Regions from separate parts of the Methylorubrum sp. B1-46 genome, predicted to be linked through region 1. Evidence: riboswitches for the same ligand, from Rfam matches in the RefSeq annotation. Region 1 holds a riboswitch; the other holds the start of a gene.
The links. Region 1 has a riboswitch for glycine ahead of gcvT (glycine cleavage system aminomethyltransferase GcvT). Riboswitches for the same ligand answer to the same signal wherever they lie in the genome.
Positions count from the first base shown of each region.

Region 2: it holds a riboswitch for glycine, as region 1 does, so the genes downstream of both, LPC10_RS06895 (L,D-transpeptidase) here and gcvT (glycine cleavage system aminomethyltransferase GcvT) in region 1, are expected to answer to the same signal.

Region 1 covers NZ_CP088247.1:848,030-862,483, forward strand. The annotation lists gene LPC10_RS04130 (dTDP-4-dehydrorhamnose 3,5-epimerase family protein) at 1-269, shown strand, start outside; gene LPC10_RS04135 (NAD(P)-dependent oxidoreductase) at 266-1,258, shown strand; gene LPC10_RS04140 (response regulator) at 1,233-1,631, opposite strand; gene LPC10_RS04145 (adenosylmethionine--8-amino-7-oxononanoate transaminase) at 1,863-3,113, opposite strand; gene gcvP (aminomethyl-transferring glycine dehydrogenase) at 3,303-6,149, opposite strand; gene gcvH (glycine cleavage system protein GcvH) at 6,324-6,686, opposite strand; gene gcvT (glycine cleavage system aminomethyltransferase GcvT) at 6,713-7,891, opposite strand; glycine riboswitch at 8,036-8,138, opposite strand; gene LPC10_RS04165 (hypothetical protein) at 8,197-8,418, opposite strand; gene LPC10_RS04170 (aminotransferase class I/II-fold pyridoxal phosphate-dependent enzyme) at 8,520-9,683, shown strand; gene LPC10_RS04175 (C40 family peptidase) at 9,692-10,552, opposite strand; gene LPC10_RS04180 (hypothetical protein) at 10,864-11,235, shown strand; gene LPC10_RS04185 (SDR family oxidoreductase) at 11,240-11,926, opposite strand; gene LPC10_RS04190 (MgtC/SapB family protein) at 11,992-12,708, opposite strand; gene LPC10_RS04195 (MoxR family ATPase) at 13,002-13,997, shown strand; gene LPC10_RS04200 (DUF58 domain-containing protein) at 14,003-14,454, shown strand, end outside.
Region 2 covers NZ_CP088247.1:1,456,389-1,470,842, forward strand. The annotation lists gene LPC10_RS06850 (HlyD family type I secretion periplasmic adaptor subunit) at 1-1,728, opposite strand, end outside; gene LPC10_RS06855 (type I secretion system permease/ATPase) at 1,760-3,550, opposite strand; gene LPC10_RS06860 (helix-turn-helix transcriptional regulator) at 4,016-5,149, opposite strand; gene LPC10_RS06865 (MarR family winged helix-turn-helix transcriptional regulator) at 5,856-6,347, shown strand; gene LPC10_RS06870 (FUSC family protein) at 6,344-8,383, shown strand; gene LPC10_RS06875 (DUF1656 domain-containing protein) at 8,380-8,589, shown strand; gene LPC10_RS06880 (HlyD family secretion protein) at 8,640-9,584, shown strand; gene LPC10_RS06885 (amidohydrolase) at 9,640-11,001, opposite strand; gene LPC10_RS06890 (trimeric intracellular cation channel family protein) at 11,109-11,738, opposite strand; gene LPC10_RS06895 (L,D-transpeptidase) at 11,919-12,650, opposite strand; glycine riboswitch at 12,990-13,079, opposite strand; gene LPC10_RS06900 (ammonium transporter) at 13,268-14,454, opposite strand, start outside.

The DNA of each region.
Region 1 (14,454 bases):
GGCCGGGCTCGCCGACCTATCGGTGCACCGCCTCCGTCACGCTCTCGGCCGCGAACCGCCACGCCCTCTACATCCCGGCCGGTCTCGCCCACGGCTTCCAGACGCTCAGCGACGACACGGAAATCCTCTATATGATCGACCGGCCCTTCGTGGCCTCCGCCGCCGACGGGGTGCGCTGGGACGATCCGGCCTTCGGTCTCGCATGGCCCGAGCCGGTCACCGTCATCGCACCGCGCGATCTCGCTTTTCCCGATTGGGCGGGGCGGTGAAGCGGGTTCTCGTCACCGGAGGCGCCGGCTTCGTCGGGCGCCACGCGGTCGCCGCTTTGGCCACTCGTGGTTTTGAGGTCCACGCCCTCGGCCGGACCGCGCCGGAGGGTATCCAAGCCTTCCACGCCGCAGACCTGCTCGATCCGTCTCAGCGACGCGCCGCCGTGCAGGCCGCCTCGGCGAGCCATCTGCTCCACCTCGCCTGGGTCACCACGCCCGGCCGCTACTGGCAGGCGCCGGACAATCTCGATTGGACCGCCGCGAGCCTCGACCTCGTGCGGACCTTTCGCGAGGCCGGCGGCATCCGTGCGGTCGTGGCCGGGACGTGTGCCGAGTACGATTGGACGGAGATCGACCGGCTGCCGCGCGCAGAACTGGAATCCCCCTCTCCCCCCCTGCGAAGCGAGGGGGATGAAGCGGCGATCCAGTCGGGTCATCTTGTCGAATCCGCCCTCTGCCGCCCTGCCACGCTCTACGGTGCCGCCAAGGACGGCCTGCGCCGCATCCTACACGCATACGCGGCCACCACCGGCCTCTCCTTCGGCTGGGGGCGGCTGTTCTACCTCTACGGTCCCGGCGAGACGCCGGGCCGGCTCGTCGGCGATGCGGCGCGGGCGCTGCTCGCGGGCGAGCGCCTCGCCACCAGCGAGGGCCGGCAGCGCCGCGACTTTCTCCACGTCGCCGACGCGGGCGCCGCCTTCGCGGCCCTGCTCGACTCGGGCGTGGAAGGCCCCGTCAATATCGGCTCGGGCGATGCGGTGCCGGTGCGGACCATCCTGGAGTCGATCGGTACGCTGACCGCGCGGCCGGACCTGATCAATTTCGGCGCGCGCCCGCTCGGCCCGACGGAGCCGGCCTGCATCGAGGCCGACATCCGGCGCTTGGCGGACGAGGTCGGTTTTTCCCCGCGCTACCGCCTCGGTCCGGGCCTGGCGGAAACGGTGGCGGGCTGGCGCGAAGCGCTCAGCAGCTCGGCATCAAGCCCTTGAGACGGGCCAGGATGTCTTCGCCCGCGCAGGGCCGGGCAAGGAACTGTGCGCCGGCCGGCATGCGCTCGGGATCGGGCGAGGCGCGGCCGGAGACGATCAGGATCGGCAGGTTCGGCCGGGCCTGGGCGACGGAGTTCGCCAGTTCGAACCCGTCGACCCGCCCCGAGAGCTGCACGTCGGTCACGAGACCGCAGATGTCCGGTCGCGCCTGAAGGATGGACAGCGCGCGCTCGGCGGACGCGCATTGCACGGTGTCGTAGCCGCCCTCCTCCAGCACGTCGCCAAGGTCCATGATGGTCAGGGCCTCGTCCTCGACGATGAGGATGACGGGACGGTCGGCTTCCGGATTCGTCGTCTCGGTCTGGCTCGCCACCTTACGCTCTCCCCGATTTGCTCCAGCGACCCGAATTGTTCGCAGACTTGTTGTTCGCGGACCCACCGCTCGCAGACATCGCTCGCCGACTTGGCCGTTTCCCGTGGCGGGCGCCGCTGCGCTGCGGTGGTCCAACGAGTAACCCCGCTGCGGGTTGCAGGGTCCCGAAGGGTGTCCGTCGCTTATCCCGCGAACAAGCCTGCGAGCCCTGCGCCGGAGGACCGGCCCGCCTCAGGCAGTGGCCTCCGTCACGGCCGTCACCGCCGCGATCAGGCGGTCGAGATCGTCCGAATCGATGCTCAGAGCGGGGGTGAGGTAGACGATGTTCCCGAACGGCCGCACCCAGACGCCGCGCTCGACGAAGCGCCGCTTCAGGTCGGCGAGATCGGGGGCGTTCGCGAACTGCACCGCGCCGATGGCGCCGAGCACCCGCACGTCTCGCACGCCGGACAGCCGGCGGAGCGGCGCGAGGCCCGCCTCCAGGCGCGCGGCGATGGCGCGGGCTTGGGTCAAGCGGGGCTCGAGCTCGAACAGGTCGAGGCTGGCATTGGCCGCCGCGCAGGCGAGTGGGTTCGCCATGAAGGTCGGGCCGTGCATCAGGGCCGCCGCGGGATCGTCCGACCAGAAGGCGGAGAAGATCTCGGTGGTGGTCACCGTCGCCGCGAGCGCCATCGTGCCGCCGGTCAGCGCCTTCGATAGGCAGAGGATGTCGGGCACGATGCCTGCCTGCTCGCAGGCGAACATCGTCCCCGTTCGGCCGAAGCCGGTGAAGATCTCGTCGGCGATGAGCGGCAGGCCGTGGCGGCGGGCGAGGCGCGCGACGGTGGCCAACACCTCCGGCGGATGCGTTAGCATCCCGCCCGCGCCCTGCACCAGGGGCTCGACGATCACCGCCGCGAGTTCGTGGCGGTGGTGGGCGAGCGCCGCGTCGAGGGCGGCTTCCTGGCCTGCGTCGCCCGGAAGCTCGCAAAAGACCTGGCTCGGCAGGTAGGCGCCGAAGCGGCGGTGCATTCCCTCCTCGGGGTCGCAGGCCGACATCGCGCCCATGGTATCGCCGTGATAGCCGCCGCGGAAGGCCAGCACGCGGGTGCGGCCGGTCTCGCCGCGGTTGAGCCAGAGCTGCACCGCCATCTTCAGCGCCACCTCGACGGCGACCGAGCCGGAATCGGTGAAGAAGACGTGGTTGAGTTCACCCGGCAGCATCGCGGCGAGGCGCGTGCCCAGCCGCTCGGCCGGGGCATGGGTGAGGCCGCCGAACATCACGTGCGGCATGCGCAATAGCTGATCTGCCATCGCCGCGGCGATATAGGGATGGTTGTAGCCGTGAACGGCGGTCCACCACGAGGCGATGCCGTCGATCAGTTCCCGCCCACCCTTGAGCGTGATGCGCGTGCCCCGCGTCGCGATCGCCTCCAGCGGCGGCGCGGCCGTCTTCATCTGGGTGTAGGGCCGCCAGAGGTGGTGCTGATTGAGCGCGGTCATGGGCGGGGGATGAGGGGTGGGGGCCGCCGAGTCAAACGCACAGCCGACCCCCTGTGCGGGCGAGGGTAGCCCCCGAGAGCGGCCGCGTGAGGGGAGCGCCGCTTCCGGACGGGCCCGTGCCAGCCTTCGCCTCCTGCTTCGCAGACCCCCTCCCCCCCGGCAGAGGGGGGCGGGGTTCAGGCGCGCGATCTACTCCGCCGCCTCACCATACGCCTCGGTCGGCGGGCAGGAGCAGACGAGGTTGCGGTCGCCGTAGGCGTTGTCGACGCGATTCACCGGCGGCCAGTACTTGTCCATGCGCAAGGACCCCGACGGGAAGCATGCCTCCTCTCGCGAATAGGGCCGTTCCCAGGCGCCGATCAGGTCCTGTACCGTGTGCGGCGCGTTCTTGAGCGGGTTGTTCGCTCGATCCATCCGCCCCTCCTCGATCGCCCGGATTTCTTCCCGGATCGCCAGCATGGCGTCGCAGAAGCGATCGATCTCGGCCTTCGTCTCGGATTCAGTCGGCTCGATCATCAGCGTACCGGCCACCGGCCAGCTCATGGTCGGCGGGTGGAAGCCGCAATCGATCAGGCGCTTGGCGATGTCCTCGACGGTGACGCCCGCGCTCTTTTGGAACGGGCGCACATCGACGATGCATTCATGCGCCACGCGCCCGTTCCGGCCGGCGTAAAGGATGGAATAGGCCCCATCGAGCCGCCGGGCGATGTAGTTGGCGTTGAGGATCGCCACCCGCGTCGCCTGGGTCAGGCCGCGCCCGCCCATCATCAGGCAGTAGCTCCACGAGATCGGCAGGATCGAGGCCGAACCGAAGGCGGCGGCCGAGACCGCGCCTTCCTCGCCCGAGCGCGGATCGGAGGGCAGGAACGGGATCAGGTGCGTCTTGACGCCGATCGGCCCCATGCCCGGCCCGCCGCCGCCATGCGGGATGCAGAAGGTCTTGTGCAGGTTGAGGTGGCTGACATCGGCGCCGATATCGCCAGGCCGGGCCAACCCGACCATGGCGTTGAGGTTGGCCCCGTCGAGATAGACCTGGCCCCCGTGCCGGTGGACGATGTCGCAGAGTTCGCGCACCCGCGCTTCGAACACGCCGTGGGTCGAGGGATAGGTGATCATGCAGGCGGCCAGCTTGTCCGCGTGCTGCTCGGCCTTCTTCGCAAAATCCTCGACGTCGATATTGCCGTGGGCGTCTGCCCCGACCACCACCACGCTCATGCCGCACATCTGCGCCGAAGCCGGGTTGGTGCCGTGGGCAGACGACGGGATCAGGCAGACCGTGCGGTGCCCCTCCCCGCGCGAGAGGTGGTAGCGGCGGATGGCGAGCAGCCCCGCATACTCGCCCTGCGCGCCGGAATTCGGCTGCATCGAGATCGCGTCGTAGCCGGTGATCGCGCAGAGCTTTTGCGAGAGGTCGTCGATGAGCTCTTTGTAACCGAGCGCCTGATCCTCGGGCACGAAGGGGTGCAGCTCCGAAAATTCCGGCCAGGAGATCGGCAGCATCTCGGCGGTGGCGTTGAGCTTCATCGTGCAGGAGCCGAGCGGGATCATCGCCCGGTCGAGGGCGAGGTCGCGATCCGCGAGGCGGCGCATGTAGCGCGTCATCTCGCTCTCGGCCCGGTTCATGTGGAAGATCGGGTGGGTCAGGTATTCCGAGGTCCGCTCCAGTTCGGCCGGCAGACGCGGCTCGGGATAGGCCTCGTCGTAGGCGAGATCGGTGCCGCCGAAGGCGCGCCAAACCGCCTGGATGATGTCGGGCCGGGTGCGCTGATCGACGCTGATGCCGATGCGGTCGGTGCCGATCCGGCGCAGGTTCACGCCGTTCTCGACCGCGCTCTTCAGGATCACGCCCTGGAACGCGCCGACCCGAACGGTGACCGTGTCGAAGAAGTGCGCGGGCTCGACCGTGAAGCCGAGCTTCTCCAGGCCCGCGGCGAGGCGCACGGCGTCGCGATGGACCCGCAGGGCGATTGCCTTGAGGCCGGCCGGTCCGTGATAGACCGCGAACATCGAGGCGATGACCGCGAGCAGCACTTGGCTGGTGCAGATGTTCGAGGTCGCCTTCTCGCGGCGAATATGCTGCTCGCGGGTCTGGAGCGCGAGGCGATAGGAGCGGTTGCCGCGGGCATCGACCGAGACGCCGACGATGCGGCCGGGCAGCGCCCGCTTGTGGGCGTCTCGGGTCGCCATGTAGGCGGCGTGCGGGCCGCCGTAGCCCATCGGCACACCGTAGCGCTGCATCGAGCCCACCGCGATGTCGGCGCCCATCTCACCCGGCGCCTTCAGCAGCGTCAGCGCCAGCGGGTCAGCCGCGACCGCGGCGAGTGCTCCGGCCTCATGCAGCGCGGCGATGAGAGCGGAAAAGTCGTGAACGGCGCCGTTCACGCCGGGATACTGGAACAACGCCCCGAAGACGGCGGACGGGTCCAGATCCGCGAAGGGATCGCCGACCACGATGTCCCAGCCGAGCGGCGCGGCGCGGGTCCGCAGCACGGCGATGGTCTGGGGCAGGCAGTCGCGATCGACGAAGAAGGCGTTCCTGTCCGACTTCGCCACGCGACGCGCCATGCCCATGGCCTCCGCCGCGGCAGTTGCCTCGTCGAGCAGCGAGGCGTTGGCGACGTCGAGCGCGGTGAGGTCGCAGACCAGGGTCTGGAAGTTGAGGAGCGCCTCCAGCCGGCCCTGGCTGATCTCGGGCTGATACGGCGAGTAGGCGGTGTACCAAGCCGGGTTCTCGAAGATGTTGCGCTGGATCGCCGGCGGCATGGTCGTGCCGTGGTAGCCCTGGCCGATCAGCGAGACGAGCAAGCGGTTCTTGTTGGCGGTGGCGCGCAGCTTCTCCAGCGAGCGCCGCTCGGTCAGAGACACCCCGAAATCGATGTATTCCGCCTGCCGGATGTCGGGGGGCAGCGTCTCGTCGATCAGCGCGTGCAGCGACTTCGCGCCGACCGTCTCCAGCATCTGGTCGATCTCGGAGAGCTTCGGGCCGATATGGCGGCGGGCGGCGAAATCGAAGGGATCGTGGCGATCGTATTTCATGAGGTGCCTCTCGGGCGAATGGGCTGAGCACCCCTCTCCCCTCCGCGAGAGAGGGTGGCCGCCGAGGGGGTCGGGAGAGGGGAGCGACCTTTCCGGAGGGACCTGAGCCGGCCCCTCACCCGCCTGCTCCGCCGGCACCCTCTCCCGCAGAGGGAAGAGGGCTCACCAACTGCGCTACTTCGCGAACTCCGCGTAGGCGGCCTCGTCCATCAGCCCGTCCATGGCCGACGGATCGTCGAGCTTGAGCCGGTAGAGCCAGCCGCCGCCCTGCGGGTCGGCACCGACCGAAGCCGGATCGGAGACCGCCGCCTCGTTGACCTCGGTGACCTCGCCGGAGAGCGGGGCGTAGACGTCGGAGGCCGCCTTGACGGACTCGACCACGGCGGCCGCCTCGCCCTTGGTGAGCTTCGCGCCGACCTTCGGCAACTCGACGAAGACGAGGTCGCCGAGCTGTTCGGCGGCATGCGCCGTGATGCCGACCGTGGCGACGTCGCCGTCGAGGCGCAGCCATTCGTGCTCGTCGGTGAAACGCAGCATGGTTCGAACTCCTGTCACGAGTAGGATCAGCCGCGCTTGAAGCCGGCCGGGACGAAGGGAAGCGGGGCGACGACGAGCGGCAGCCGCTGGCCGCGCAGTTCCGCGAACACACGGGTGCCGGGGGCGGCGAGCGCCGCCGGCAGGATGACCATGGCGACGGGCGCGCCGACGCTCGGCCCGAAGCCGCCCGAAGTGACGCGGCCGATCGAATCGCCGCCGGACTCCGCGGCAAAAAGCGGCGCATGCGCCCGCACCGGCGCGCGGCCTTCCGGGCTCAGGCCGACGCGGCGGCGGGCAGGGCCCGCCTCCATCTCCGCCAGGATGCGGTCCGCGCCGGGAAAGCCGCCCGCGCGGGCGCCGCCGCGGCGGCGGGCGGGGGAGATCGCCCAAGCGAGACTGGCCTCGATCGGGCTGGTGCCAGCGTCGATATCGGCACCGTGGAGAGGGAGACCGGCTTCGAGACGCAGGGAATCGCGGGCACCGAGGCCCACCGGCATGACCTCGGGCGCGGCGAGCAACGCCTCGGCCACCGCCTCGGCTTGCTCGGCCGGCACGGCGATCTCGAACCCGTCCTCGCCGGTATAGCCGGAGCGGCTGACGAGACAGGGTGCGCCGAGGATCTCGACCGCGCGCACGTCCATGAACCGCATCGCCGCGATGTCGGGGGTGAGGCGGGCGAGCACGTCCGCCGCCTTCGGCCCCTGGAGCGCGATCAGCGCATCCGGCAGCAGCGTCGCCTCGATGCCGTCGGGCAGGTGCGCCCGGATCCGGGCGAGATCGGCCGCCTTGTTGGCGGCGTTGACGACGACGTGCAGCCGATCGGCCAAGCGCGCGACCATCAAGTCGTCGAGGATGCCGCCAGCCTCGTCCGTCAGGAAACCGTAGCGCTGGCGCCCGATGCCGAGCCCGAGGATGTCGATCGGGACCAGTGCTTCGAGGGCGCGGGCCGCCTCCGCGACATCGCCCGAGCGGGGCGTCAGCGCGATCTGGCCCATATGCGAGACGTCGAAAAAACCGGCGGCCGCCCGCGTATGCAGGTGCTCCTTGAGCAGCCCGGCGGGGTACTGCACCGGCATCGCGTAGCCCGCGAACGGCACCATCTTGGCGCCGAGACGCAAATGGAGCGCGTGCAGCGGCGTCTGCGCGAGGGGGTCAGCGGAAAGGGGGGCTGCAGGGCTCACGGCCCCGGCGGCTTGCAGGCTCATCGGGCACTCCACGACAGACGGATCTTGCCCGCCGGCCGGCTGGCAAGTTGCCCCCATCTGTCGCGCTTACCTGAGAGCTTCCCTCACTCCGCAGAGCGAGGTTTCTCCTTCGGTGGACGCCGGTCGGCGCCTCTCTCCAGATTGTCCAACGATACGGTGATTGTGCCTGAGAGTTTCCGGGGGTCGTTGCTCCGTCGGCGCCATAACCCCTCTTTACGAGCGGTCTGGGCTCTCCCGTATCGTCTGTATCGGACGGCTGGAGGCTCGCACGGTGCGAACCGCGCGGCAACCCGCCGGCGTGACGATCACCGTTGCATGTTGCGGAAGCGGCAATAGCCGCGAAAGCTTTGGTAGCCCGCCGGGCAGCGGCGGACGCAGGCCCCGTCCGCGTATTTCAGCGGCGGGCGGCAGGCGTTGCGGAAGCGCTGCTCGCCGAACAGGTAGTCCTGAGCGGGGCCGGCCAGGACCGGTGCCGGGGCGGTGGAAGCCCCCGCCAGCATAACAAGGGCAAGGAGGGCGCGCATCATGGCCGTGTGTTCCGAGAGAGCAGGGGCAACGCGCCGCCCTGCGCCGGGTTCGCACCGGCCGTCGGCTTGACAACCACCGGACCCCGTCGCCTTGAGGCCTCATGTCACCGAATCCCTCGTCGAACCCATCGAACAGCCTCGACGCCTTTGCCGAGGAGAAGCTCGCCGGCCTGGAGGCGGCCGCCCTGCGCCGCCGGCTGGCGGTGACCGCCCGCGGGCCGGGCGCGGCGGCGGAGCGGGGCGGCCGCGGCCTCGTCTCGTTCTCCTGCAACGATTATCTCGGCCTCGCCCATGATCCGCGGGTGATCGCGGCGGCCACGGAGGCGCTGGCGCGCTACGGCGCGGGCGCGGGCGCCTCGCGTCTGGTGACCGGCAACGCGCCCCCGCTCGCGGCCCTGGAGGAGCGGCTCGCCCGGTACAAGGGCAAGGAGGCGGCCCTCGTCTTCGGCTCCGGCTACCTTGCCAATCTCGGCATCGCCCCGGCGCTGGTCGGCGCGGGCGACCTGATCCTGATCGACGAACTCGGCCATTCCTGCCTGTTCGCGGGGGCGAAGATGTCGGGCGCGCCGGTCGTGCGCTTCGGCCATAACGACCTCGCGCAGATGCGCGCGGGTCTCGCCGCGCATCGCGGCGCGGCGCGGCGGGCGCTGATCCTGACCGAGCGGGTGTTCAGCATGGACGGTGACCGGGCGCCGCTGCCCGAGATCCTGGCGCTCGCGGCCGAGTACGACGCCTGGACGCTGGTGGACGACGCGCACGGCCTCGGCGTGGTCGAGCCCGGCCTGCGGGCGCCGCTCGAAATGGGGACGCTGTCGAAGACGCTGGGCTCCTACGGCGGCTATCTCTGCGCCTCTCAGGCCGTGATCGATCTGCTGACGAGCCGGGCCCGCAGCCTCGTCTATACCACCGGACTGCCGCCGGCCTCCGCCGCCGCGGCGCTCGAAGCCCTGGCCATCGTCGAGGCCGAGCCGGAGCGCGCCGCCCGGCCCTTGGCGCTCGCCCGCCGCTTCACCGCGAGGCTCGGGCTGCCGGAAGCGGAAAGCCCGATCGTGCCCGTCCTGGTCGGCGCGGCGGAAGCCGCGCTCGCCCTCTCTGCGGCCCTGGAGGCGCGCGGCTTCCTCGTCGTCGCGATCCGTCCGCCGACGGTGGCGCCGGGCACCGCGCGCCTGCGGGTCGCCTTCTCGGCGGCCCATGACGAGGGGCAGGTCGATGCCCTAGCCGAAGCGCTGGCCGAACTCGCGCCCCACACCGTCCGCGCCATCTGAAGCGACGGTCAGGCGGAGAGATCGAGCCGCCGGATCGAGGTGACGGCGCCGAAGCTCTTGGCGGCAATGCGCTCGACCGCCTCGCGCAGGGGCTCGACCGCCACCGCCATGTGGTGGCCGTTGGCGTGGATCAGCCGCTCGGCGTCGAGCATCAGCCCGACATGCCCCTTCCAGAACACGAGATCACCGCGTTGCAGACCGTCGAGCCCCGGCGGCAGGGCCTCGCCGAGGGTCCGCTCCTGCTGGTCGGCGTCGCGCGGGCAGGCGTGCCCGGCCATATCCAGGCAGAGCTGTACGAGGCCCGAGCAATCGAGGCCGAGGCTGGTGCGTCCGCCCCAGAGATAGGGCGTGCCGACGAGCCGCTCGGCGGTGGCCGCGAAATCCGGCTCGGCGGTCTCAAACGGCACGGCATGGCCAGCGAAGACGAAGCCGCCGCCGGCAAGTTGCCAATACTCGCCCTCCTGCGCCTGCGCCGCTAAGGCGGCGCCGAGGCTCAGATGGGCCACGTGCGGGCGCTTCAGGTCGGGTGCCGGATAGACGAAGGTGCGCAAGCTCGCGACTCGATGGGTCGGCGCCGGATCGACCGGACCGAGCGCCGCCTCCGGCAGGTAGCCGACATAGCCGTCGCGGGCGATCTGCACCCAGGCGAAGCCGTCACGGATCTCGAACACGCTCACCGCGTCACCCATCACCGCCTCGGTGTCGAGTCCGGCGTCGAGGCGCGGCGCGCGGCGCAGGGGCGCGGAGGGCACGGCGACCCGCGCCGGCGCGCCCGCGACGTAGCGCTCGGCCGCGACGACGCCCTTCAGGCGGATATCGGCGAGGTCGGACCGGGCCGGGGTAAGGCGGGGATCGGAGGTGTCTGGCATCGTGAGACCGGGGGTGCCGCAGGATCGGGGCGGGATTCGGGATGGAGGTCTCTCGAAGCCGCGAATTTCCGCACGATGATCGCCCCGACGAGCGCGACATCCATGTGCTGCGCTGCCGCGACACTTTGACCATCGCGGGTCATACCGACCGGGTGGCCTCGTCAACGAATGTGCTGGCGGGGCTGCGGATTGGCGCGCATCCTGCAACCTCGACGAGCGGGGCGTCCGCCCGGCAGCCATGCGGCCGGCGGTCCGTCACGTCCGATTTGCGTGCACTGCACAAAGCGGACGGGCCGTCCTATGATCGGTGCATGAAGACCGCGAGTCGTGCCGTGAAGAAAACGCCCAAGAGCTTCCAGGATCTGCCTCCGATCCGGGTGCGGCGCGAGCCGCCGACCGTGGCCGAGGCGGTCGCCGCCGCGCAGGATCTCGCCGACGATGTCGACCAGCAGGTGGAGATCGCCTGCGGGCTGATCGGCCTCGGTCCGGACGAGGTGCGCCCGCACGTGGTCGCCGCCGCCAAGGCTGCGGCGGCGCGGCCCGCCCATCGTCCCCAGGAACAGCGCATCCTGGCCCCGACGAGCCCCAACCGGGCGCCGCCGCGCGCGGTCATCGTCGAGCGCCGCAGCCGCCCGACGGTGGTGGTCGAGCGCCGCAGCCGGCCCCTCGACCCGCGCCGCTGAAGCCTCACCAGGGCAGCGTTTCGCCCCGGTAATCGAGAAAGGCGAGATCGGTCCGGCCCGCCCTCGCCTCGATCACGTCCGCTAGTCCGGCCGCGCTCGTCGCCACATCGAGATCGGCCCCCTCGCCGCCCATATCGGTGGCAACCCAACCCGGATGCAGCAGGAGCACGCCGAAATCGCGGGCTGCGTGACGCGCCGCGAAGCTCCGGGCATTGGTGTTCAGCGCCGCCTTGCTCGCCCGGTAATTCTCCCAACCGCCCTCGGTGTTGAGGCCGACGCTACCGAGCACAGAGGACATGAAGGCGAGCGTGCTGCCGGGCGCCAGCCGGTCGCGGAAGGCCTCGGCGAACAGGATCGGGCTCACCGCATTGGTGAGGAAGATCTGCGCATGGACGGCCCGCGACACGGCGTGGAGCGGTTGGTCCGACTCCATCACGATGCCGGCCACGACGAAGATCAGGTCGAACCGTTCGCCCGCCAACCGCTCGTGCAGGGCAGTGACGGAGGCATCGTCGTCGATATCCACTGCCTCCACCCGCAGGCCCTGCGCCGTGAGCGGTTCGAGGCCGGGCGCCGCTCCGCGCCGGGTCGCGGTGACCCGCCAGCCGCGCCGCAGAAAGGTTTCGGCGAGCCCGAGCCCGAGGCCACGGGAGGCACCGACGATCAGGGCATGCTTTTTCGAATGGGTCATGATGGCTCGTCCGCGTCTGCACGCTCCTGCGCAATGACGGCGGTACGCCCAGCCTCAAGGTCGGATCAATCCCCCGTCTGTACCGTCCAGGTCGCGTGGCGCACCTCCGGCCGCTTCGCCAGATCGGCCACGACGGCGTCGAGATCCTTGGCATGCGCCGTCCGCGCGGTCAGCGTGGCGATGACGTCCACGCTGCTCTCGCCGCGCTCCTCGACCTCCGTCGTGCCGACGGGATAGTCCGCCGCCTCCAGGCGCTCGACCAGCAGGTCGCGGGCAAGTCCGGCGGATTCGGCGGGCACCGTCACCTGCACCTCGTAGGTCGCCTCCGTGGCGCTCTCGTCGATGGGGATGCGGTCGATCAGGTTGACGAGCGGACGCAGCAGCGTGTTGCCGGCCAGCACGGCGAGGGTGACGAAGCAGGCTTCCAGCGGCAGGTCGGCCCCGGAGAAGGCGCCGACGGCGGCCGCGCACCAGAGGGTCGCGGCGGTGTTGAGGCCGCGCACGTTCATCCCCTCCTTCATGATGACACCGGCGCCGAGGAAGCCGATGCCGGAGACGACGTAGGCGACCACGCGGGTCGCCCCCTCGCCGCCGGTCAGCCGCATGCCGAGATCGACGAAGGCGGCGGCGCCCAGCGCCACCAGCACGGCGGTGCGCAGACCCGCGCTGCGTTGCCGGTACTGCCGCTCGACCCCGATCAGGGTGCCGAGGCCGAAGGCGACCGCGAGGCTGATGCCGGAATTCAGGGCTTCGGGCGTGGGAAAGGGAAACGGGCCGGGCATCGAACCTTTCGGGATCTTTTCGGGGTCGCGCGGTTTTCCGCTGTCGCACGAGCGTGACGGTTGCGTGACGAAACGTCACCGATCGGCGCATCCCCGGTCGAATACGGTCAATTTGCCCGTGGCCAGGGTCGTGATGCGGGATTGACGCGGCAACCGGGCAGCGGGCACACCGGCAGAATTGTGGGACCTATAAGAAAAACCCACGCTGAGGAGACGCGCATGCGGCAGGATTGTTCTCCTGCGACGAGGGCCGAGGCTCGACCGGCGCAAGGGATGCAGGCAGAGGCGCTGGCATGAGCGTCGAGGCACTCGCCCGGCCCGCGGCAGGGTCTCCCCCCGTTCGCGACCGCATCCTCCAACTTCGCGACGGATTGAGCCACGGGCTGATCGGCGCCGACAAGCTGGTCGAGCGCCTGCTGATCGGGCTTCTGACCGGCGGCCACCTGCTGATCGAGGGTGCGCCGGGTCTCGCCAAGACCCGCGCGGTCAAGCGCCTGTCGGACGGGCTCGACGGCTCCTTCGCCCGCGTGCAGTGCACGCCCGACCTGATGCCGGCCGATCTGACCGGCACCACCGTCTGGCGCCAGGATGCGGGCACCTTCGAGTTCCTGCCCGGTCCTCTGTTCCACTCGCTGATCCTCGTCGACGAGGTGAACCGCGCGCCGCCGAAGGTGCAGTCGGCCCTGCTGGAGGCGATGGCGGAGGGGCAGATCACCGTCTCCGGCCACACCCACCGCCTGCCCGACCCGTTCATGGTGGTGGCGACGCAGAATCCGATCGAGCACGCGGGCACCTTCCCGCTGCCCGAGGCGCAGCTCGACCGCTTCCTGCTCCACGTCGTCGTCGAGATGCCCGACGAGGCCTCCGAGCGCCGCATCCTCGACCTCGTCGAGGGTGAGCTGAACCACCACGCCGAGGCGATGCCGGTGAAGCTCTCGGTCGCCGAGGTGATCGCCGCCCGCGAGGCCGCGCTTGCCACTTACGTCTCGCCGGCCCTCAAGGATTATCTCGTGCGGCTCGTGGCCGGCACGCGCACCGATGCGGTGGCGCCGGAGCTGCGCGCGGCGATCGAGCACCCGGCCTCGCCGCGCGGAACGCTCGCGCTGATGGTCGCGGGCAAGGCGCGGGCCTATCTGCACGGCCGCGACCACGTCGTACCCGAGGATATCTCCGAACTCGCCGCCGACGCCCTCTCCCACCGCATCGGCCTGACCTGGCGCGCGGCGGCCGAGGGACGCACCACGCGCAGCATCATCGACGGGCTGGTCGAGCGGACGCGGGCGCTGTAGCCGCCATGACCGCGACCGCGGCCCCCGCGAGCGACCCGACCGACGCCCCCGGCATCCATCTCTCCGGCGCCGGGCTGATGAGCCTGCGCCATCTGGCGCGACGCGGCGTCTCGCCCGCAACCCGCACCATCGCCGGCCTGCCGGGTGGCATCGTCACGCGGAAGCGCGGGCGGGGCTCCGAGCCCGACGACGTGCGGCCTTGGTCCGAGGGCGACGACCGCCGCTTCATCGACCGCAACGCCACCGCCCGCACCGGCGAGCTGCACGTGCGCACCCACCACGACGAGCGCGACCGCGCCGTGGTGCTGCTCGCCGATTTCCGGCCCTCGATGCTGTTCGGCACCCGCCGGGCGCTGCGCTCGGTGGCGGCGGCGGAGGCGCTGACACTCCTCGGCTGGCGCATCGTCGGTGACGGTGGGCGCATCGGCCTGATCGCGGCGGGGACGGCCGAGCCCTC
Region 2 (14,454 bases), 610 kb from region 1:
GTAGCTCTCGCCGGTCCGCTCATCGGTCATGCGGTCGGCCGAGATCGAGCGAAGGCGGCCGTCGATCTGCGGCAGGTTGCGCTGCGCGAAGGCCGAGAAGACGACCTTGGCCCCCATGCCGGGCCGGACGACATCGACGTCGATCGGCCTCACCCGCGCATCGACGATGAGACTCGCCTTCTGGGGAACGATTTCCAGGAGCGCCTCGCCCGGCCGCACGACGCCGGATTCCGTCGTCACCCGCACGTTCATGACGATGCCGTCGATCGGCGCGGTCACGAGGGTGCGGTCGAGGACGTCCGTGCGCGCCGGCAGCTTGCTGCGCAGCGAGGCGAGTTCGGCGCGGACCGTGTTGAGCTCCTCGTTGACCTTCTCGCGGTCCTGCTGGCGCATGGTGAGGAGTTCCATCTCGGCCTCGCCGACCGCCTGCTTGTTCTTGGCGATGCGGGCGAAGTTGCTGGCGCGCGCGCCGCCGAGCTCGGCCTGCACCCGTTGCAGCGACAGGAGCCGGGGGAGGCGCTCGAGGCCCTGGCGCAGCAGGGTCTCCACCGTCGCGATCTCCTTCTTGATCAGCGCCTCCTGCTCGTTCTGGGAGGCGATGACCTGGCGCAGCCCCTCGCTCTCCTCGTGCAGCTGCAGGATGCGCTGTCCCAGGATGCGCTCGCGCCCGGCCCGGGTCTCGCGACGGCTGATGAAGAGGGTCTCCTGACCGCGCAGGGCGTTCGCCAGGGCGGCCTGATGGATCATCGGCGCGTCCTGGGGGGGAATGGCGGACGCGCCGGCCTGCTCCGCCAGCAGGCGCGCCTCTATGGCCAGGAAGTGCACAAGGCGCTCGCTCAGTTCGGCCATGTTGGCCCGCGCGAGCGTGTCCTCGATGGTGACGAGCCGGTCGCCCGCGCGCACCAGATCCCCCTCGCGCACATGGATGCGCCGGACGATGCCGCCCTCGAAGTGCTGCACCGTCTTGCGGTGCCCATCCGGGCTGACGAAACCGGGAGCGACGGCCGCCCCCGCCAGGGGGATGGCGGCCGCGAGCGTCGTGCCGCAGCCGAACACGAGCAGGATCGTTGCCCAGCCGAGGCGCCTGGGTGCCTGCACGTACTGGGACAGAGCCTCCGCATCGTCGTGAGCGCCGTCGCCTTTGCCGGCCTTGGCACTTTTGCCGACCTTGGCACTCAGGAGGAGGGCGAGGGCGCAGGCGCCCAGCAGCAGCGCGAGGCCGATCGCGGGGTCGAGGCCGGTCTCGCGCAGAAGCGCGAGCGGCGGATCGATCCACGCCTCACGCAAGCCTGTGGCCGACGGGCGCTGCGCCGCATCGCGAAGGGCTGGCGCAGACGGATTCATTCCCGCGCCGAATAGCCCGGCGGCCGCGGCCATACCGGTGACGAGAGCCAGGAGAAACACGGCAAAGCCGCCGATCCGGGTCTTGCGCGACGCGGAGCCAAAGGCGCGGCGGGCCAAGGCCCGGCAGCCCGCACCGAGGAGAACGAGGCCTGCCACCGCCGCCAGCTTCGTTGCGAGAAGCGGGGCCGCGGCGAAGGCGGCGTGGACGTCAGCCAGGGTCGTCCCCACGAGGCCCGCGAGGCCGTCGAAGGTGGCCTGAGCGAAGGATTGCACCGGCTTCAGCAGGGCCTCGACGTCGGCTTGGAGGCCGGACTGCGCCGAGGGCTGTGCGTGCGGTTCGCCGGACAGGGCGGGCGCCGGGAAGAATGACAGGAGGGCGAGCATGGGATCGGCCTTCGACAAAACACGCGGCGGGTCACTCGGCGGGGGCAGCCGCGGCGAAGGGTGCGGCGGCAAAGGGAGCGGCGGCGAAGGACGCGGCGGAGGATGCCGCCGCGGGTCCGGCCGGCGCGTTCCGGTGCGCAGGGGCCGTCGCCTCGTCGCGCGGCTTGGGCACCATGAGGTGCTTGAGCACCTCGTCGCGCGGACCGAACGCGCCCACCGCCCCGTCGCGCAGCACGAGCAGCGTGTCGGCGGTGCGCAGGGCGCCGGGCTGGTGCGCGACGATGACGACCGTGCGACCCAGGCGCTTCAGCTCGATCAGGGCGCGATTGAGCGCCTGCTCGCCGTCGCCGTCGAGGTTGGAGTTGGGCTCATCGAGCACGACGAGGACCGGATCGCCGTAGAGCGCGCGGGCGAGGCCGATGCGCTGGCGCTGCCCGCCCGACAGCCGGTTGCCGAGGCGACCGACATCGGTGTCGTAGCCCTCGGGCAAGCGAAGGATCATCTCGTGCACGTCGGCCAGCATCGCCGCCCGCGCCACCCGCTCGGCATCGACGGCGCCCATGCGGGCGATGTTCTCCGCGACCGTGCCGGGGAACAGATCGACCTGCTGGGGCAGGTAGCCGATCGAGCGGCCGAGCTGCGTCGGGTTCCAGGCGGTGATGTCGGCTCCGTCCAGGCGCACATGCCCCGCGCTCGGCGTCCAGGCGCCGACGATGAGCCGGCAGAGGGTCGACTTGCCGGATCCGGAGGGGCCGAGGATGCCGCAGGTCGTGCCCTGCTCGATGCGGGCATCGATGCCGCGCAGCACCGGCTCCACCGCGCCGGGGGGCGCGTAGCGCACGGCTTCCATGTCCAGGCGCCCCACCGGCGCCGGCAGATCCATGGGCCCGGCATGGTCCGGCAGGGCGTCGAACAGGGCGCGGAGGTTCGTGTGCGCGGTTCGGGCGGAGACCCAGCTCCGCCACGCGGTCAGCGCCCGCTCCACGGGCGACAGCGCGCGTCCCAGGATGATCGAGGCGCCGATCATGCCCCCCGATGTCAGCTGGCCGCGCAGGACGAGGAGCGCGCCGACGCCGAGGATGACGATCTGCAGGCCCAAGCGGAGCGCCCGGGTGAGATTCGAGATCGTCTCGGTCACGTCCTGCGTGCCCTGCGCACCCGCATGGACGGCGCCCTGCCGGTCGCGCCAGCGGCGCAGCATCGGATCCACCATGCCGAGCGGCTTCAGCGTTTCGCCGTGCTCGACCATCTGCTGCGCGCTGAACTGCAACTGGCGTGCGTCGCCGGCGGATCGAGCCGAGGCGGAGCGGGTCAGCACATCGTTGAGGACGGCAAGACCGAACAAGATCACGGCACCGGCGACTGCGACGGCCCCCAGGGCGGGGTGCATCAGCCAGATCACGACGATGAAGATCGGCATCCAGGGGGCGTCGAGGAAGGCGAGCAGGGCCTCACCCGAGATGAAGGTCTTCAAGTCCCCCACGTCGGAGGCGCTCGCCTCGCTCCGGACCCCCGCGAGCCTCGCGTCGACGCCGCGCCGGATCACCGGCTGCGACAGCCGCTGCTCGACCCACAGACCGGTGCGCGCCAGGACACGACGCCGGGCCTGCTCGATGACGGCGTAGGCGGCGATGCCCAGGAGGGCCGCGATGGTCAGCCACAGCAGCGTATGCAGCGAGCCGCTGGCGAGCACCCGATCGAAAACCTGCATCATGTAGATGCTGCTGATCAGCATCAACAAGTTGACCGCGAGGCTGAACCACATCACGGGCATCACTTGTCGGCGCACTTGGCGCATACAGTTCTGAAAGACGCCGTCCATCGCCATTGTCGTACGCTCTACAGCAGAATGTTGATCGACGTTTTGCAAGAGAACAGGTGTGCCCCTGATCAGCGCACAGGGACAGACCTGCGCTGACGGACATGACTTCCCGATTTGTGACGCGGCGAAGCATCACAATCGATGGTGGGGACAAGCGGCTGCAATCCGACCGCCCCATACTGTCAATCTGGATTTTTCCTCCCGCCCTTGGACGGTTCCCTTGTTCGTTATTCTGATCTGAGCCGGACGGTGTCCACTCCGCACTACCCAAACGGGGAGAGCCAATAATAATCTTTAACCAAATTTTCACCTACGTAGTCATCAAAGCCGTCGGCGCGCCTGATCGGCCACACCAAATCTCGCAAAGCCTGAAGACCAGACCTCAGCAGCGCCGCATGGTCGCGACAAAACCCCACAATCAATTGTTAAGGTTTATTCAGCCCCGAAATCGGATGGCTCGCACACCTACTTCGGGCAGCGCGACACTGATAATCCACTGAGCAAACCGACGAGATCGGCCTGCCGGTCCAATCCGGTCTTCGCGAACACGCCCTTGAGATGGAACCGAACGGTACCCACGGTGACACCGGTCTTGACGGCGATCTCTTCGAGCTTCTCGCCGGCTGCAATGCTGCGGGCGACGCGCGCCTCGGCCCCCGTCATCGCGAAGAGCTTCTGAAGCACATCTTCCTTGGGCACCGCCGGCCGGACGACGCGCGTCACGAGCACGAGAAAAGTCGGCACCGCGAGGGGGCCTGAGATCAGGTGGTCGTCGTCCCTGATGACGTGCATCAGGAGGGGAGAGAGTTCGCCCTGGGCCGGGATGGGAATGAAGTGCTGAGACGGGGCATCCGCGGCTGGCTCTCGGAGACTTGCGGCCAGTCGTGTCAGCGCAGCGACGATCCGTCCGTCGCGCATGCCATCCACCGACTGGCCCAGTCTCGCCGGCTCCGACCTCAAACGTCCGGATTCGGGAAGGTAGGGCCGGAATGCACGATTGCTCCGGGCGACCTCAAGACCAGCCCCCATCGCGATCGCGGCCGCGATCCCGAGATAATCGAACATCTCGACCGTGATAGAAGTGCTTTGCTGGGCAATCTTTGAAAGTACATTTATTGAATTGCCCAGCTCCATCCCGAGGTGGGAAAGTTTTTGCCTGATCGATGAAATGTCAGAGCGCAATGTGAGAGGAAACTCGAAGAAGCACACCACGCGGCGGTCCGCATCGAACACGAATTCGGAAAATGAATACAATCGTCCATCTTCAGCATGGGCGCAGTTCGGCGCCAGGTAGACCGCTTCGGACGGATTGATGGAACGAAGAGTACAAAGATGCCAGCCGTCGCTTTCTCGCTCCCGACAACTCGACAGGATGATCTTGGAGATTGCCTTCAGCGCCGACATGTTGCCCCGATCGGGCATCATCGTCGACGTGACGATGCGTTCGATCGCTCGATCCCCCCCATCCAGCAGACCGATCCATCCCCGTTCCGCACCAACGAATGAAACGATCTTGTGGAGCACCTCGGGCCGAGCCAGTTCCGAAATGTCGATACCGAAGGAAAGCCCGTCTGCGTAGTTTAACTCTGCCCTGCTCATCTCACAGGCCGCTTCCGCATCCAGATTATGACATCGCGCACATATCTATATCGGAACCCCGCCGGCAATTTTTAGGAACATACAGATTTATCCACACCAAAACAACATTGATTTATTATAACTTCCTGACGCGCACTGCACTTAAGCAGTTGGTATTTTGATTCGCACGCGTCGCATCATCTGAGTTGTCGGTATTCTACCGCAGCTGCAAGCATAAGGGCTTTTCAAGTCGGCCGACGCTCAAGTTCAGTCTAATCGTAGCTCGGGGACCAGCTCCGTCTTGAGAGACAAATCTTGGGATCGGAACGGCTACGGTCGCGGGGCGAGCTGATCGAAGGGGGGGACAGCTCAGAACTCAGCCATCGGGGTAGCCTGCATCGCGCGCGCAGGACATCCCGATGGCTGATCCATTCGAACCAAGCGGCGCATCACGTCTGTGAGTGCTTCGACCTTTCCCTGTACAAGAGTTTGATCGGATATGCTCTCGCTCCTGTCCGGCGAGAAAGGAGGTGTCGGGCGTGATTTAGCGTCTTCCGAAGGGTCCATGGGGCCAAGCCACGCAGTTCGCCACGCGGTTCGAACGCGGATGGCTCATCCTTCAGCCGGGAAGCACGCTTGAAGGCTCGTCAGCTCATTGATAGCTTCCTACTCGTATGATTTCGGGGCCTTGGGCGTGTTCGTTCAGGGGCGAAGCGGACAGGCTGAGATGGCCGACGAGACTTTGCGCCAGTTGCGGCTGGCCTACACCCACACCCTTCTGCTCTCCGGGCGCCAATGGCGGCGGCTCGCCAATACGGCGACGGAGGCGCATGGGATTTCCGAGGCGAAGGCGCTGCCGCTGGTCCTGATCGGGCGCCTGGGGGGTGAGCCGCGCCAGAACGCCCTGGCCGAGGCGGTGGGAATCGAGGGACCGTCGCTCGTCCGCCTCCTCGACCAGTTGGAGGCGGCCGGTCTCGTCCGGCGCCGGGAAGACCCGAGCGACCGGCGCGCGAAGGTTCTGAGCCTGACCGCCGCCGGTGAAACCGTCGTCGCCCGGATCGAGGCCGACCTCGACCGGCTGCGCGAGACCACCTTCGCGGGTATCAGCGCCGCCGACCTGGAGGCCGGCCTGCGGGTGTTCCGGGCGATCCAGCGTCACGCTGGCGGCGTGGACCCGGAAGCGGCTCCGGAAACGGGCCCACGGGAGTTCCGGGGATGACCCTTCCGGGCTGGCGCGACTGGGTCTTCTCGCTCAAGACCTTCGGGGCCGGCATGCTGGCCCTGTACCTCGCGTTCTGGATCGACCTGCCCAAGCCCTATTGGGCGCTCGGCACAGTTTACATCACGAGTCAGGTGCTGGCCGGCGCCACCCGCTCCAAGGCGCTCTACCGGGTGCTCGGCACGCTGCTCGGCGCCGTCGTCTCGGTCGTCCTCGTCCCGAATCTCGCCAACGCGCCGGAACTGCTGACGGTCGCGATCGCGCTCTGGGTCGCCGTCTGCCTCTACGTCTCGCTGCTCGACCGCACGCCGCGCAGCTACCTGATGATGCTCGGCGGCTACACGGCGGCCCTGATCGGCTTTCCCAGCGTGGCCGAGCCCGGCACGATGTTCGACACCGCGGTGGCCCGCGCCGAGGAGATCACCCTCGGGATCCTCTGCGCCAGCCTCGTCAACACCGTCGTGCTGCCGCAATCGGTGGCGCCCGCGATCGCGGCCCGGCTTGACCTGTGGCTGCGCGGCGCGCGCGGCTGGGTGATCGAGATTCTCGATCGGAGCCGCACGGGGGAGGACAATCAGGCCAGGCGCCTGCGGCTCGCCGCCGAGGCGGTCGCGTTCGACGCCCTGGCGACGCCGCTGCGCTACGACATGACCGGCGCCGAGCGCTCGGCCGAGGCCATGGCGACGCTCCGCCAACACATGCTGATGTTCCTGCCCATCGCCTCCGCGATCGCCGATCGCATCGAGGCCCTGGAGCGGGCGGACGCCCTGCCTCCGAGCGTGCGTGGCCTCCTCGACGCCGTGGCGGCCTGGCTCGCCTCGGGCACGACCGATCCGGCGCAGGCCGAGCGCCTCAAGGTGCAGGCGAGCGCGCTCGAGCCGGACCTCGCCGGGCGCGCCTCCTGGAACGACCTCGTGCGCGCGAGCCTTCTGGCGCGCCTGGGCGACTTCATCGACCTGCGCCAGGACGCCCGCCTCCTGCAGCGCCACCTTGCCGAGGGGACGCCGGTGTCGGAATCCCTCGCCTTCCGCTACACCGCCTCCGCACGCACGATCCGGCACCGGGATCACGGCATGGCGTTCCTCTCGGGCATCGGCGTGTTCCTTTCCATCGTGCTCACCTGCGCGATCTGGATCGCCACCGGCTGGCCCGACGGGGCCGGCGCCCCGATGATGGCGGCGGTCGGGTGCAGCTTCTTCGCGGCCCAGGACGACCCGGCACCATTCATCGTCAGCTTCGCCAATTCCGCGATTCTCGGCGCGCTCGGCGCGGGCGCCTACCTGTTCGCCATCCTGCCGCTCGCGACCACCTTCGAGATGCTGGCGCTGGCGCTCGCGCCCGGACTCCTGCTCTGCGGGGTCTTCATGGCGCAGCCGAAGACAGCCCCCCTGGCGATGGGTGCCGCCGTCAACGGCTCGGCCATGATCGCCCTCCAGGGCAGCTACACCGGGGAGTTTGCGGCCTTCACCAATTCCGCGATCGCCGTCATCGTCGGGATGTGGTCGGCGGCCGTCGTCACGCGCCTCGTCCGCTCGGTCGGTGCTGGCTGGTCGGCCCGGCGTCTGCGGGCGATCAACCGGCGCAGCCTCGCCGAAGCCGCGGAGCGGCGCGGCGCGCAGAACGGCCTCGAACTGGCGGCGCTGATGCTCGACCGCGTCGGGCTGATCGCGCCGCGCCTCGCCGCCCTGCCGCCGGACGACGCCGAATGGACCGCGGACCTCCTGGCCGAGGTGCGCGTCGGCATCAACGTGGTCGAACTGCGCCGCGACCGGCGCCGGCTCTCGACCCCGGCGCGCGGCGCCGTCGAGGCGCTTCTCGCCGCGCTGGCGCACCACTTCAGGAGCGCAGCGGCCGAACCGCCGCCCCGCCTCCTCGACACCCTCGACGGGGCGCTCGATGCGGTCTCGGCCGATGCCCGGCAGGCGGCCGGGCGCGCGGCGCTGATGGGCCTCGTCGGCCTGCGCCGCGGCCTGTTCCCGGATGCACCGCCCCACAATGCCTCCCCCCCCATCCTCGAACCGGGTCTCGCGGCATGACGGGCGAGTTCGACCTCTACGGCGTGTTCGTGCCGAGCCTCGCGGCCTGGATGCTCGTCGCCTTCGCCATCAGCGTTCCGCTTCGGCGGATCCTGGCGGGACTCGGCCTCTACCGCCTCGTCTGGCACCGACCGCTCTTCGATCTCGCCCTCTACGTGATCCTGCTCGGCGCGGTCGTCGCGGTGGCGGTGCCGCTCACCTCCTGAGCGGGCAAGCCCGCCCGCCGCTCCGCGCCTCCCCTGTTCGGACCCATCCCATGCCCCGGTTCCTTGCCCTCACCTTCCGCCTCGTCGTCACGCTCGGGATGGTCGCCGTCGCCGTCGTCGTTGGCCTGGCGCTGTGGGACTACTACATGGAGGCCCCCTGGACCCGGGACGGGCGCGTGCGCGCCGACGTGGTCGCGGTCGCCCCCGATGTCTCGGGCCTCGTCACCGAGGTGCTGGTCCAAGACAATCAGGTGGTGAAGCGCGGCGACGTGCTGTTCCGCATCGATCCCGACCGCTTCGCCCTCGCCCTGCGGCAGGCGGAGGCGATGGTGGCGGGCAAGCAGGCGACGATGGAGCAGGCCTCCGCCGACTATGCCCGCTACACCAAGCTCAGCGACGCCGCCGTGTCGCAGCAGAGGGTCGAGGCGGCCCGTGCGGCCGACCTGGAGGCCAAGGCCGCCTACGGGCAGGCGAGCGCCGACCGGGATCTCGCCCGGCTCAACTTGGAGCGCTCCGCCGTGAAGGCCTCGGTCAACGGCCGCATCACCAACATGGAATTGCGGCCCGGCGCCTACGTCACCACCGGCCGGGGCGTGATGGCGCTCATCGACAGCGACACAATCCGGGTCGAGGGCTATTTCGAGGAGACCAAGCTACCGCGCATCCATGTCGGGGATCGGGCCCGCATCCGGCTGATGGGCGAGCGCGCCACGCTGACGGGCCGGGTCGAGAGTTTTGCGGGCGGCATCGAGGACCGCGAGCGCACCGCCGGCTCCAACCTGCTCGCCAGCGTGAACCCGACCTTCGCCTGGGTGCGCCTCGCCCAGCGCATCCCGGTCCGGATCAAGCTCGACAGCGTCGCCGACGAGGTCCGGCTCGTCTCCGGCCGGACGGCGACGGTCTCGGTCGAGCCGGAGGGGGAGGCGCCGGGGTTCGACCCGCTGCGGCTCTGGCGCGGGGAGCCGGCCGCCCCCTCGCCCACCGGTGCGCGTTGAGGGGCTTGCCGCTTGGGCGCCCCTGCCCGCGTCGGCCCTCCGTGCCCTTTCCCCGCTACCGCGGGCCCGAGCCCGAGGCGCCGGGAGCGAGCCAGTGGCCTGCGGCGGCCAGCATCGTCTCCACGCCGGTGCGCAGAGTCGGATCGAGGACCGGAGCGTATTCCGGCGAATGGTTCGACGGGAGCGCGTTGAGGGTTCCGGCCCGCTCCGCCTCGGCGTAGAGCGCCGGGTCGGTGCCGCCGACGAACCAGAACACCGAGGGCGCGTCCCAGGCGCGGGCGAGCACGGTGAAATCCTCGCTCGCCGCCGCGCTGCCGGCGGGAAGCACCCGCTCCGGCCCGAGGCGCCGCTTCAGGGCTTTGCTCACCTGCTCCGTGGCCTCGTCGTCGTTCACCGTCAGGGGGAACTGCCCGAGCATGGTGATGAGGGGCGGCTTCGGGGCTCGGGAGATCGTCGCCTCGCCTTCGACGACCCGCTTCACCGACGCGAGCACCTGATCGCGCACGCGATCGTCGAAGGTGCGGATGTTGAGCTGGAGTTCGGCCTGATCCGGAATGATGTTGGCGCTCGTCCCCGCCTGCATCGAGCCGACCGTGACGACGGCCCCCTCGGTCATGGCGACCTCGCGCGAGACGATGGTCTGGAGCCGCATCACCGTCGCGGCGGCCATGACGACGGGGTCGACGGTCGATTCCGGACCGGACCCGTGTCCGCCGCGCCCGTACAGCGTCACCTTGAGGCTGTCGCTCCGGGAGAGGACGGGGCCGCTCTTGAGGCGAACCTGCCCGGCGGGAAACGGCAGCACGTGCTGGCCCAGCACCACGTCCGGCTTCGGGAAGCGCTTCACCAGGCCGTCCTCGACCATGGCCTTGGCGCCCTCGCCGATCTCCTCGCCGGGCTGGAACACCGCCATCACCGTCCCGCGCCAGCCGTCGCGATGGGCCGCCAGGATCTGGGTCGCGCCCATCAGCCAGGTCACGTGCAGGTCGTGGCCGCAGGAATGGGCGATGGGGGAAGTTCGGCCGGAGGCCGGGTCGGTCCCGGTCCGGGTGCTGGCATAGGGCAGGCCGGTATTCTCCTTCATCGGCAGCGCGTCCATGTCCGCGCGCAACAGCACGGTCGGCCCGTCGCCGTTGCGCAGGAGCCCGACGACGCCGGTGCCGCCCACGCCCTCGGTGACCTCGAAACCGAGATCCTTCAGCCAGCGGGCGGCGATGCCGGCGGTGCGCCGCTCCTGCATGGAGAGTTCGGGATTGGCGTGGAGGTCCTCGTAGACGCTCCTCAAGGTGGCGAGCTGCGCGTCCGTCGGGCCGGGCAGATGCCCCGCCTCGGCCCAGGCGGGTGCCGCGCCGGAGAGGATCGTCAGTGCGAGGAGCGCGGCCCGTGCCGGCGCGCCGCGAAAATCCCGAACAACCATTGGGGTCCTCCTTCAGCCGATCCGCGGGACGGCGCCGTTCGACGATGCGTGTCTTGGATACGTGTTTTGGAGAGAGCCTCGCGCGCGGCGCGCGGGGACCGTTCCGTTCAAGAATAGGGGCGGCGGGCGCGAGGACGATATCGCGGCAGCGTCCATCCCAGGCGGAGGGAGAGCGCCCGCAGGAGCAGGGCGACGAGGAAGCCGGAGCCGAGGGCGAGTTCCCGCGGCGCGCCGAGCGCGGCCAGGGAGACGTAGGTGAGCGCACCGGCGCCCGCCGCCGAGGCGTAGATCTCCCGGCTGAGGATCACCGGGCTGTCGCCTCCGAGGAGATCGCGGATCACGCCGCCGAAGGTCGCGGTCACCACGCCCATGACGACGGCCACGGCGCTGCCGGCCCCGGCCTGGATGGCCTTCTCGGCGCCGGCTACCGCGAAGAGCGCGAGACCTAGGGCATCGAGCCGGACCAGGGTGCGGTAGCGGGATTGCGGGATATGCGCAAAGAAGAACACGGCACAGGAGATGCCGAGGCACGCCAGGAGCGCGCTCGGCCGCTGCGTCCAGAACACGGGCGATCCGAGCAGCAGGTCGCGGAGCGTTCCGCCCCCGATCCCCGTCGCGGTGCCCAGCACGGCGAAGCCGACGAAGTCCATCTCCTTGCGGGAGGCCACCAGGGCACCGGTGATCGTGAAGACGATCAGCCCCAGCCAATCCAGGGTCGCAGTCGCGGTCTCGAACATCGTTCTCAGTCCATCGGGGGTCTGGGTTTCGTCAGCGGGCAGCGAGGAAGGGCGACGCGCTATCCTCTTGTCTTCGCATCGCCCCGAAAGCCGGTGGCCACCTTTCGGGTCGAAGCCCTACGCCCTTGTCTTGTCACGCTTTCTCTCGACGAACCGGCACCCGCTTCGTCGGAAAGCGCTCTAGCGGAACAGCAGCACCTGGTTGTCGGAGCGGGTTGGGCCGTCCCACTCGCGCTGCACCATCACCTCCGGCTGCGCGGTCTTCACGACGACCGTCGTGCCGAGCGGAACGCGGCCGTAGAGGTCGTGGATGTCCTCGTTGAGGAGGCGGATGCAGCCGGATGAATCGGTGCCGCCGACGGTCCAGGGCTCGTTGGTGCCATGGATGCGGTAGAGCGTGTCGCGGTCGCCCTGGTAGAGGTAGAGCGCGCGGCAGCCGAGCGGGTTGTGGATGCCGGGCTCGACGTAGCGCGGGGTTTCGGGCCGCCGCTTCAGCATGGCCGGCGTCGGGCGCCAGCCCGGCCATTTCGCCTTGCGCTTGACCACCGCGACACCCGACCAGGTGAAGCCGGCCCGGCCCACCCCGATGCCGTAGCGCAGGGCGGTCCGGTCCTCGCGGACGAGGAAGAGGAAGCGCTGGTGCGTGTCGACGACCAGCGTGCCGGCGCGCTCCGGGCCGTCGTAAATTACGATCTGCCGACGGTACTGCGCCGGAACGAGGGTCAGATCGACCATCGGCACGTTGAAGGGCTCGTCCGGGATCTCGCCGATGAACCACGCGTCGCGGTTCGCGGCCGGTTCGACTGGTTCCGGAGCCTTGGGCTCCGGGGCGGAGTCCCAGAAGAAGGCGTGCGCGCGGCCCGGGGCCAGGAGGGCGGCGGCGAGGAGAAGGGAGCGGCGGGTGGCCGGCATCGTCGTGGCTCCAGTTCGTGGTTCGCGGATCCGCGCATCTTCGGACCCGCGCGGCCGCGCCGAACGGGCGGCAGCCGGGCAAGCGTCGGCATTCCGGCGCGAAGGCCGAGCCGGCCGGTCGCGCGGATCGAGAGGGAGGATCGAGGGAGACGTGAGAGGCCGCCTCGCGGCCTGCGGGTCAGCCTATGGGTCCGTCATGGCGAGAGGCCTCCGAGGTCGGTTCGCACGCGCCGTGCATGCGAGCCCCCTCTGTCATCGGCCTGAGAGTTTCGCCCGGCCCCGATCAGGGCCGCGACTTACACCATCGGCGGGAGCGTCCGCTCCGCTTTCCAGAGTGTTGAACGACGAGCGGTCCGGGTGCCTGAGAGTTTCCGGGGCGGTTGCTCCTTCGGCGGCCGGTTTGCACCGGCTCTCTCCCGCGCGTCGCTGACTTGACCGTTCTATCGCCCGACGGTCGGCTTGGCCAGTCAATTCGTTAGCTTGCGATTTAATTGGTGCGGTACGACACACGAACGAGCGCCGGGCGGGAGCCGCCACGGAGCCGTTCTCCCGATAGGTACGACCGGCCTGACGAAGGGCACCGCGTCGGTCGGCAATGGCCCTGCTTTCCGCCGGTTCTACTTCGGCAAGGTGCGGTCCATGTTCCACAGGTTGAAGGCGCGCTCGCCGAGCATCGTGTCGAGGCCCTCTTCCTGGATCGCGTCGGGCACCCGCAGCGTCCCGAACCGGTCGAGGCCCTTCAGGATGCCGAAGGTGACGAGGGCGGCATAGGCGCCGACCACAGTGACGGCGAGGAGCTGGACGCCGAACTGCTCCAGGCTCGCCGAGACCTGATTGATGTGGGGGCTGGCGAGGACGCCGACGAGCAGCGCGCCGGTGAGGCCGCCGACGCCGTGGGCGCGCCAGACTTCCAGCGTGTCGTCGATCCTTAACCAGCGCTGCACGTATTTGGCGAAGTAGCAGGCCGTGGCGCCGATGGCACCGATCGCCAGGGCGGCGATGGGCTCGACATAGCCCGAGGCCGGGGTGATCGTCGCGAGACCCGCCACGGCGCCGACGAGGACGCCCGAGAAGGAGGGGTGCCGGGTCTCGCGCCATTCCCAGAACATCCAGGTCAGCATGGCGATGGAGCCGGCGAGCATGGTGTTGGTGAAGGCGTAGGCCGCCAGCGCGTCCGCCGCGTAGGCGCCGCCGGCATTGAAGCCGAACCAGCCGAACCACAGCAGGCCCGCGCCGAGGGCGACCAGCGGCAGACTGGCCGGCGCCGCTTCGGACTGGCCCTCCGCGAGCTTGCGCTTGCCGAGATACTTGGCGGTCGCCAGCGCCGAGAACCCGGCGGAGGTATGGATGACGATGCCGCCGGCAAAGTCGGCGACGCCGAGCTTGGCCAGGAAGCCGCCGCCCCAGATCCAGTGCGCGGCCGGCAGGTAGACGAGGATGGTCCAGGCGGTGATGAAGAACAGGTAGGCGCCGAACCGAAAGCGCCCGACGAAGGCGCCCGTCATCAGGGCCGGCGTGATGATGGCGAACATCATCTGGTAGGCGAAGACCATGATGAAGGGGATGTTCGGCGCGTAGACGGGGTTGGGCTCGATGCCGACCCTGTACATCCCGAAATAGGTGGCGAAATCCCCGATCGTGCCGCCGATATCGGGGCCGAAGGCGAGGCTGAAGCCGCCGAACACCCAGATCACCCCGACAACGCCGATGCAGACGAAGTTCTGGATCATCACCGACAGCACGTCGCGCTGCTTGACGAGGCCGCCGTAGAACAGCGCTAGGGCCGGCGTCATCATCAGCACCA